Marinobacterium aestuarii: one gene and its partner. The protein of the gene in region 1 interacts with the protein of each later gene in a pairwise test. Links are inferred from orthologs where the notes say so. Each region holds a gene or a part of one and is shown on either strand. Other genes may lie near its edges. The genes, in order: trkA and ptsN.

Region 1 (3,077 bases):
ATATCGCCGGCATTGAGGCAACACCCGGGGCCTTCGCCGAAACCGCCATCTACCTCAACCAGCCCTGTGATGTCACCGAGCTGCCGGGCTTTGCTGATGGCCTGGTCAGCGTGCAGGACGAAGCCGCACAGCTGTCGGCCCCCTTGCTCGACCTCAAGCCCGGCCAACGGGTACTGGATGCCTGCGCCGCACCCGGCGGCAAGCTGTGTCATCTGCTGGAACACGAACCCGGTCTTGCCAGCGTGGAAGCGGTTGAGCTCGATTCACGCCGTGCCGAACGCATTCAGCAGAATCTGCAGCGCCTCAAGCTGAGCTGCACCGTCACCCTGGGTGATGCCGCCAGCGAAAAATGGTGGGACGGAGAGAGTTATGACCGCATCCTGATTGATGCCCCCTGCAGCGCCACCGGTGTCATCCGGCGTCACCCGGACATCAAGTACCTGCGCCGCAACGAAGATCTGAAGCGCCTGGCGGATCTGCAGCTGAGCATTCTGCGCAACTGCTGGCACATGCTCAGCCCGGGCGGCAAGCTGCTCTACGCCACCTGTTCTGTCTTCCCGCAGGAAAACGAGCGCTTGCTCGCCCGCTTCATCAAGGCGCAGCCGGATGTTCGCCACCTGCCCATAGAAGCGGACTGGGGCCATGCACGGCCACTGGGGCGCCAGCTGTTCCCGCAGCAAGATGGACACGATGGTTTTTACTACGCTGTACTTGAAAAACCCGCCAACTGATCAGGGCAGGCCCCGCTGACCTATGAAAATCATCCTACTGGGAGCCGGCCAGGTCGGCGGCACTCTGGCAGAAAACCTTGCCATTGAAGCCAACGATATCACCATTGTTGATACCGACAGCGCGCGCCTGCGCGAACTGCAGGATCGGCTCGATATCCGCACCATCGAAGGCAAGGCCTCCTACCCCAGCGTGCTGGAGCGCGCAGGCGCCCGGGATGCAGACATGCTGATCGCCGTCACCAACAGTGACGAAGTCAATATGATCGCCTGCCAGCTGGCCCACACCCTGTTCAATACCCCGACCAAGATTGCCCGCGTGCGTGAGCACGACTACCTGCGCAAGGAAGGGGAAATTTTCAAGAACCAGGCCATCCCGGTGGATGTTCTGATCAGCCCGGAACAGCTGGTGACCCAGCATATTCAGCGCCTCATTCAGCACCCGGGCGCACTGCAGGTGCTGGACTTTGCCGAAGGCCAGGCCCAGCTCGTGGCGGTAAAAGCTTATTACGGCGGCCCGCTGGTCGGGCGCGAAATATCCTACCTGCGCACCCACATGCCCGCCGTGGATACCCGTGTGGCCGCGATTTTCCGCCAGGACAGGCCGATTATCCCCCAGGGCAATACGGTGATCGAGGCCGACGACGAGGTGTTCTTTATCGCCGCCAAGCGAGACATCCGTTCCGTGATGAGCGAACTGCGCCGGCTCGACAATCCCTACAAGCGCCTGATCATTGCCGGCGGCGGCAATATAGGTGCCCGCCTGGCCGCCAATATCGAAAACCAGTTCCAGGTCAAAATCATCGAGCGCGGTATTCAGCGCTGCAACACCCTGGCCAAGACCCTCGAGAACACTATAGTCCTGCACGGCAGTGCCTCGGATCGCGATCTGCTGATCGAGGAAAACATCGAAGACACCGATGTTTTCCTGGCGCTGACCAACGATGACGAAGCCAATATCATGGCCTCGATGCTGGCCAAGCGCCTGGGCGCCCGTACCGTGATGACGCTGATCAACAACCCGGCCTATGTTGATCTGGTGCAGGGCGGCGTGATCGACATCGCCATTTCACCGCAGCAAACCACCATAAGCGCGCTCTTGACCCACGTTCGCCGCGGCGATGTGGCCGCCGTGCACTCGCTGCGTCGCGGCGCCGCCGAAGCCATTGAGGCCGTCGCCCATGGTGACAGACGCAGCTCCAAGGTGGTGGGGCGGGCCATCGAGGATATAGATCTGCCCCCCGGCACGACCATAGGCGCCATCATCCGAAACGACGAGGTTCTGATCGCCCACGATGATGTCGTGATCGAGAATGGCGACCACGTCATCCTGTTCCTGGTAGACAAGCGCCGTATCCGCGACGTTGAGCGCTTGTTCCAGGTTGGTCTCGCCTTTTTCTGAGCGGCTAGCACCCTATGCGCTATAGAGTCATTCTAAAAATTCTCGGCATTCTGCTGATGATATTCAGCATCACCATGCTGCCTGCGCTACTGGTGTCCTATATCTACGAGGATGGGGCACACCAGTCCTTCGTGGCAGGCTTTGCCATTACACTGCTCACCGGCTTCTTTCTCTGGCTGCCGGTACACCGCGTGCGGGAGGACTTGCGCACCCGCGACGGTTTTCTGATAACAGTACTGTTCTGGACAGTGCTGGGGCTGTTCGGGGCCGTCCCCCTGATGCTGGCGGACTACCCGCATTTGCGTGTTGTGGACGCGGTATTCGAGTCCGTCTCGGGGCTCACCACCACCGGCGCCACAGTGATGACCGGCATCGACTGGCTGCCCCCCTCGATTCTGTTTTACCGCCAGCAGCTGCAGTGGCTGGGCGGCATGGGGATCATAGTGCTGGCCGTGGCGATACTGCCAATGCTGGGCATCGGTGGCATGCAGCTGTACCGGGCCGAAACGCCTGGGCCTGTAAAGGACTCGAAACTCACCCCGCGCATCACCGAAACAGCCAAGGCCCTCTGGTATATCTACCTGTCGCTGACGATCGCCTGTGCGCTGGGTTACTGGCTGGCGGGCATGACCCCCTTCGATGCCATTGCCCACAGTTTCTCGACCGTCGCCATCGGCGGCTTCTCGACCCATGACGCCAGCATTGGCTACTTCGACAGCCCGCTGATCGAAGGCATCGCGATCTTTTTCATGCTCCTGTCGGGGGTCAACTTCGGCCTGCACTTTTTCGCCTGGCGCCAGCGCTCGATCCGTCATTACTTCCAGGATCCGGAGTTTCGCTTCTACCTGACGCTGCTCGGCGGCACCGCCCTGATCACCTTTATGGTACTGGCGCTGACGCAAACCTACGCCGTTAACGAAGCCCTGCGCCGGGCGGTATTTATGGTC
Region 2 (3,237 bases), 1.3 Mb from region 1 along the record:
GATTTCGAAGACGTCGACTCCGACGATATCGAAACCGTACTGCACCGTATCCAGCAGTTCGATCCCGCCGGCGTCGGCGGCCGGGATCTGGGCGAATGCCTGGCCATTCAGCTGCGTCAGCTACCGGAGTCGACTCCCTGGCGCAAGGAAGCAATTCGCGTGGTCAGCGAGTTTATCCAGCTGCTTGGCAGCCGGGATTACAAACAGCTGCTGCGCCGCACAAGGCTGAAAGAACACCAGCTGCAGGAAGTCATACTGCTGATTCAGAGCCTGAACCCACAGCCCGGCGCCAGCATCACCACCAGCACCGCCGAATATGTGATACCCGATGTTGTGGTCACCAAGGTCAAGGGCTTCTGGACGGTCGCGCTCAACCCCGACACAGCGCCGCGCCTGCGCATCAACACCCAGTACTCGGATCTGATCCGACGCGCCGACAACAGCTCCGACAACACCTATCTGAAGAACCACCTGCAGGAAGCACGCTGGTTCATCAAGAGCCTGCAGAGCCGCAACGAAACCCTGCTGAAGGTATCGCGGGAAATCGTCGTTCGCCAGGAGGGCTTTCTCGAGCAGGGCGAAGAGGCCATGCAGCCGCTGGTGCTGCATGACATCGCCGAGGCCGTCGAGATGCATGAGTCCACAATCTCCCGGGTCACCACCCAGAAGTACATGCACACCCCCCGGGGCATCTTCGAGCTGAAGTATTTTTTCTCCAGCCACGTCGGTACCAGCGACGGCGGCGCCGCCTCTTCCACCGCCATTCGGGCGCTGATAAAGCGCCTGGTGGCAGCGGAAAGTACCACCAAACCACTGAGCGACAGCAAGATCGCCACGCTGCTTGACGAGCAGGGTTTTCAAGTCGCCAGGCGTACAGTGGCGAAATACCGTGAAGCAATGAATATTGCACCTTCTAATGAGCGCAAGCGTCTGGTTTAATTGAGATGCAAACAAGGCGATCTTTCGCCGCTGTTGACTAGGAGAAAACTATGCAGATCAACATCACAGGACATCACGTCGAACTTACCGATGCACTGCACGAGTATGTACATAGTAAATTCGGCAAGCTTGAGCGGCACTTCGATAACATCACCAATGTCCAGGTTACCCTGAGTGTAGAAAAGCTGCGTCAGCAGGCCGAAGCCGATGTTCACCTTGCAGGAGGCAAGTTGTTTGCGACTCACGAACACCAGGACATGTACGCCGCCATTGATGGTCTGACCGACAAGCTTGACCGTCAAATCATCAAGCACAAAGAAAAAACCAAAAACCACAAATAACGGTAAACAAATAAGCCCATGTATCTGCATGAACTGCTGACCCCCGCTCTGACATTCTGCAACCTTGATGGGGGCAGCAAAAAACGTGTACTGGAAACAGCCAGTAACTTGATCGCCGAGCAGGCACAAGGGCTGGCCGCTGAAGAAATCTTCAGCGGCCTGATTGGCCGGGAACGGCTTGGCAGCACCGGTATTGGCAGCGGCATCGCCATTCCACACTGCCGGCTTGAGAACGCTACCCAGGCCAGCGGCATGATGATCAAGCTCGCTGAACCTATTGATTTTGACGCCATCGACAACCAGCCGGTGGACCTTCTTTTTGTACTGCTGGTGCCCTCCGAGGCCAGCGATGAACATTTGCAAACCCTGGCCATGCTGGCCGAACTCTTCAGCCGCGCAGAAGTACTGACAGCGCTTCGCGATACCACTTCTGACCAGCAGCTATTCGATACTGCCCTGCGTCTGGCATCGCACTGAGTACAAATCCCATGTCACAGGCCCTGCTTACCCCCACAGCATCCCGCCTGATGGCTCCAGCATGAAACTGGTGGTCATCAGCGGCCTGTCCGGCTCCGGCAAAAGCACCGCGCTCCAAGCACTGGAAGATGTCGATTTCTACTGTATCGACAACCTTCCTGCCCTGCTGCTGCCCAGCCTGATCGAGCAAATGCTGAAGGACCCTATGCCGCCGGAGAAACTGGCGGTCAGCATTGATGCCCGCAACCTGTTGAGCAACCTGCGTCAGTTCCCCAAGTTGCTCAAGAAGATGCGCACCCGCTATGCCGAGGTCAATACCGAGGTCCTTTACCTGGACGCCTCGGACCCGACGCTGCTCAAACGCTACAGCGCCACGCGGCGCAAGCACCCACTGTCCGGCGAGAACACAGGCCTGCAGCAGGCGATAAAAAACGAGCGGCTACTGCTCGAACCCATCGCCAATATGGCTGACCTGCGCATCGACACCACCCGCTTGAAGCTGTACGACCTGCGGGACAGCATCAAGCTGCGCGTATCCCAGCGCACCGAACAGCAGCTCTCGGTCCAGTTCGAATCCTTTGGTTTCAAACACGGTGTGCCACTGGATGTCGACTTCACCTTCGATGTGCGGGTACTGCCGAACCCCTTCTGGATTCCGGAGCTGCGCGGCTTTACCGGCCTCGACGATCCCGTCATCCGCTTTCTCGAACAGGCCCCGGAAGTGGCGGAAATGACCGGCGACATCCGGGACTTCATCGCCAAATGGCTACCGCGCTTCAAGAGCAACAACCGCAGCTATATCACCATCGGCATCGGCTGTACCGGCGGGCAACACCGCTCGGTCTTTATCGCAGAGCAACTCGCTGGTCATTTCCGGCGGTCTGTGGATAATGTGCATGTTCGTCATCGCGAACTGAATTAACCGCGGGACAAACGGATATATTGATCGAGGACAAGGCCCGGCATGATCGAAAAGCACGTCACTATTATAAATAAGCTGGGACTTCACGCCCGTGCTGCCGCCAAGCTCATCAGCACCACCGGGAAATTTTCCAGCCAGATCCGCATCAACAAGGACGGCCGCGAAGTCGACGGCAAAAGCATCATGTCTGTGATGATGCTCGCCGCCAGCAAAGGCACCGAACTGCTGATTCGCGCCGAGGGAGAAGACGAGCAGGCCGCCATTGATGCCGTCACCGCCCTTATCGACGACTATTTTGGTGAAGGCGAATAAAAAAACCGTTTTTGCACCCCGCCCGACGCCCGCCCCCGCTGATACCCGCCCCCTGATTCCGGTATACTGTCATTCCCAGCCCGGCCATCAGGCCCGAACCGCCCAGCACGGCACCCGGGGCAAAGCCATTTGAGCTCCCCCTTCCAGACCAGCCCCTGGGCAGCGCAAGGATGTCATGAGCAGCAAAGAGCCTCTCTCGCCGATTGAACGACTGAACGCCGCCATGGACAGCGGTGAACTGCGTCA

The links.
Region 2: the proteins of trkA (region 1) and ptsN interact in binary tests that used the Escherichia coli proteins (3 or more experiments, as listed by UniProt). The link is inferred for Marinobacterium aestuarii from one-to-one orthologs.

The regions. Positions count from the first base shown.
Region 1 is NZ_CP015839.1:23,437-26,513, reverse strand. Bases 113-2,941 are described here. They hold trkA (Trk system potassium transporter TrkA), read left to right. Parts: upstream 113-753; coding sequence 754-2,130; downstream 2,131-2,941. Other genes in these bases: A8C75_RS00090 (TrkH family potassium uptake protein), read left to right, coding at 2,145-2,941; rsmB (16S rRNA (cytosine(967)-C(5))-methyltransferase RsmB), read left to right, coding at 113-731. In the rest of the region: more of rsmB, read left to right, coding at 1-112; more of A8C75_RS00090, read left to right, coding at 2,942-3,077. UniProt on the Escherichia coli protein: Part of the constitutive potassium transport systems TrkG and TrkH. May regulate the transport activity of TrkG and TrkH systems. Binds to NAD(+) and NADH.
Region 2 is NZ_CP015839.1:1,309,817-1,313,053, reverse strand. What follows is about bases 39-3,027. They hold ptsN (PTS IIA-like nitrogen regulatory protein PtsN), read left to right. Parts: upstream 39-1,298; coding sequence 1,299-1,757; downstream 1,758-3,027. Other genes in these bases: A8C75_RS05765 (HPr family phosphocarrier protein), read left to right, coding at 2,722-2,991; rapZ (RNase adapter RapZ), read left to right, coding at 1,819-2,679; hpf (ribosome hibernation promoting factor), read left to right, coding at 990-1,280; A8C75_RS05785 (RNA polymerase factor sigma-54), read left to right, coding at 39-939. In the rest of the region: more of A8C75_RS05785, read left to right, coding at 1-38; mgtE (magnesium transporter), read left to right, coding at 3,167-3,237. UniProt on the Escherichia coli protein: Seems to have a role in regulating nitrogen assimilation.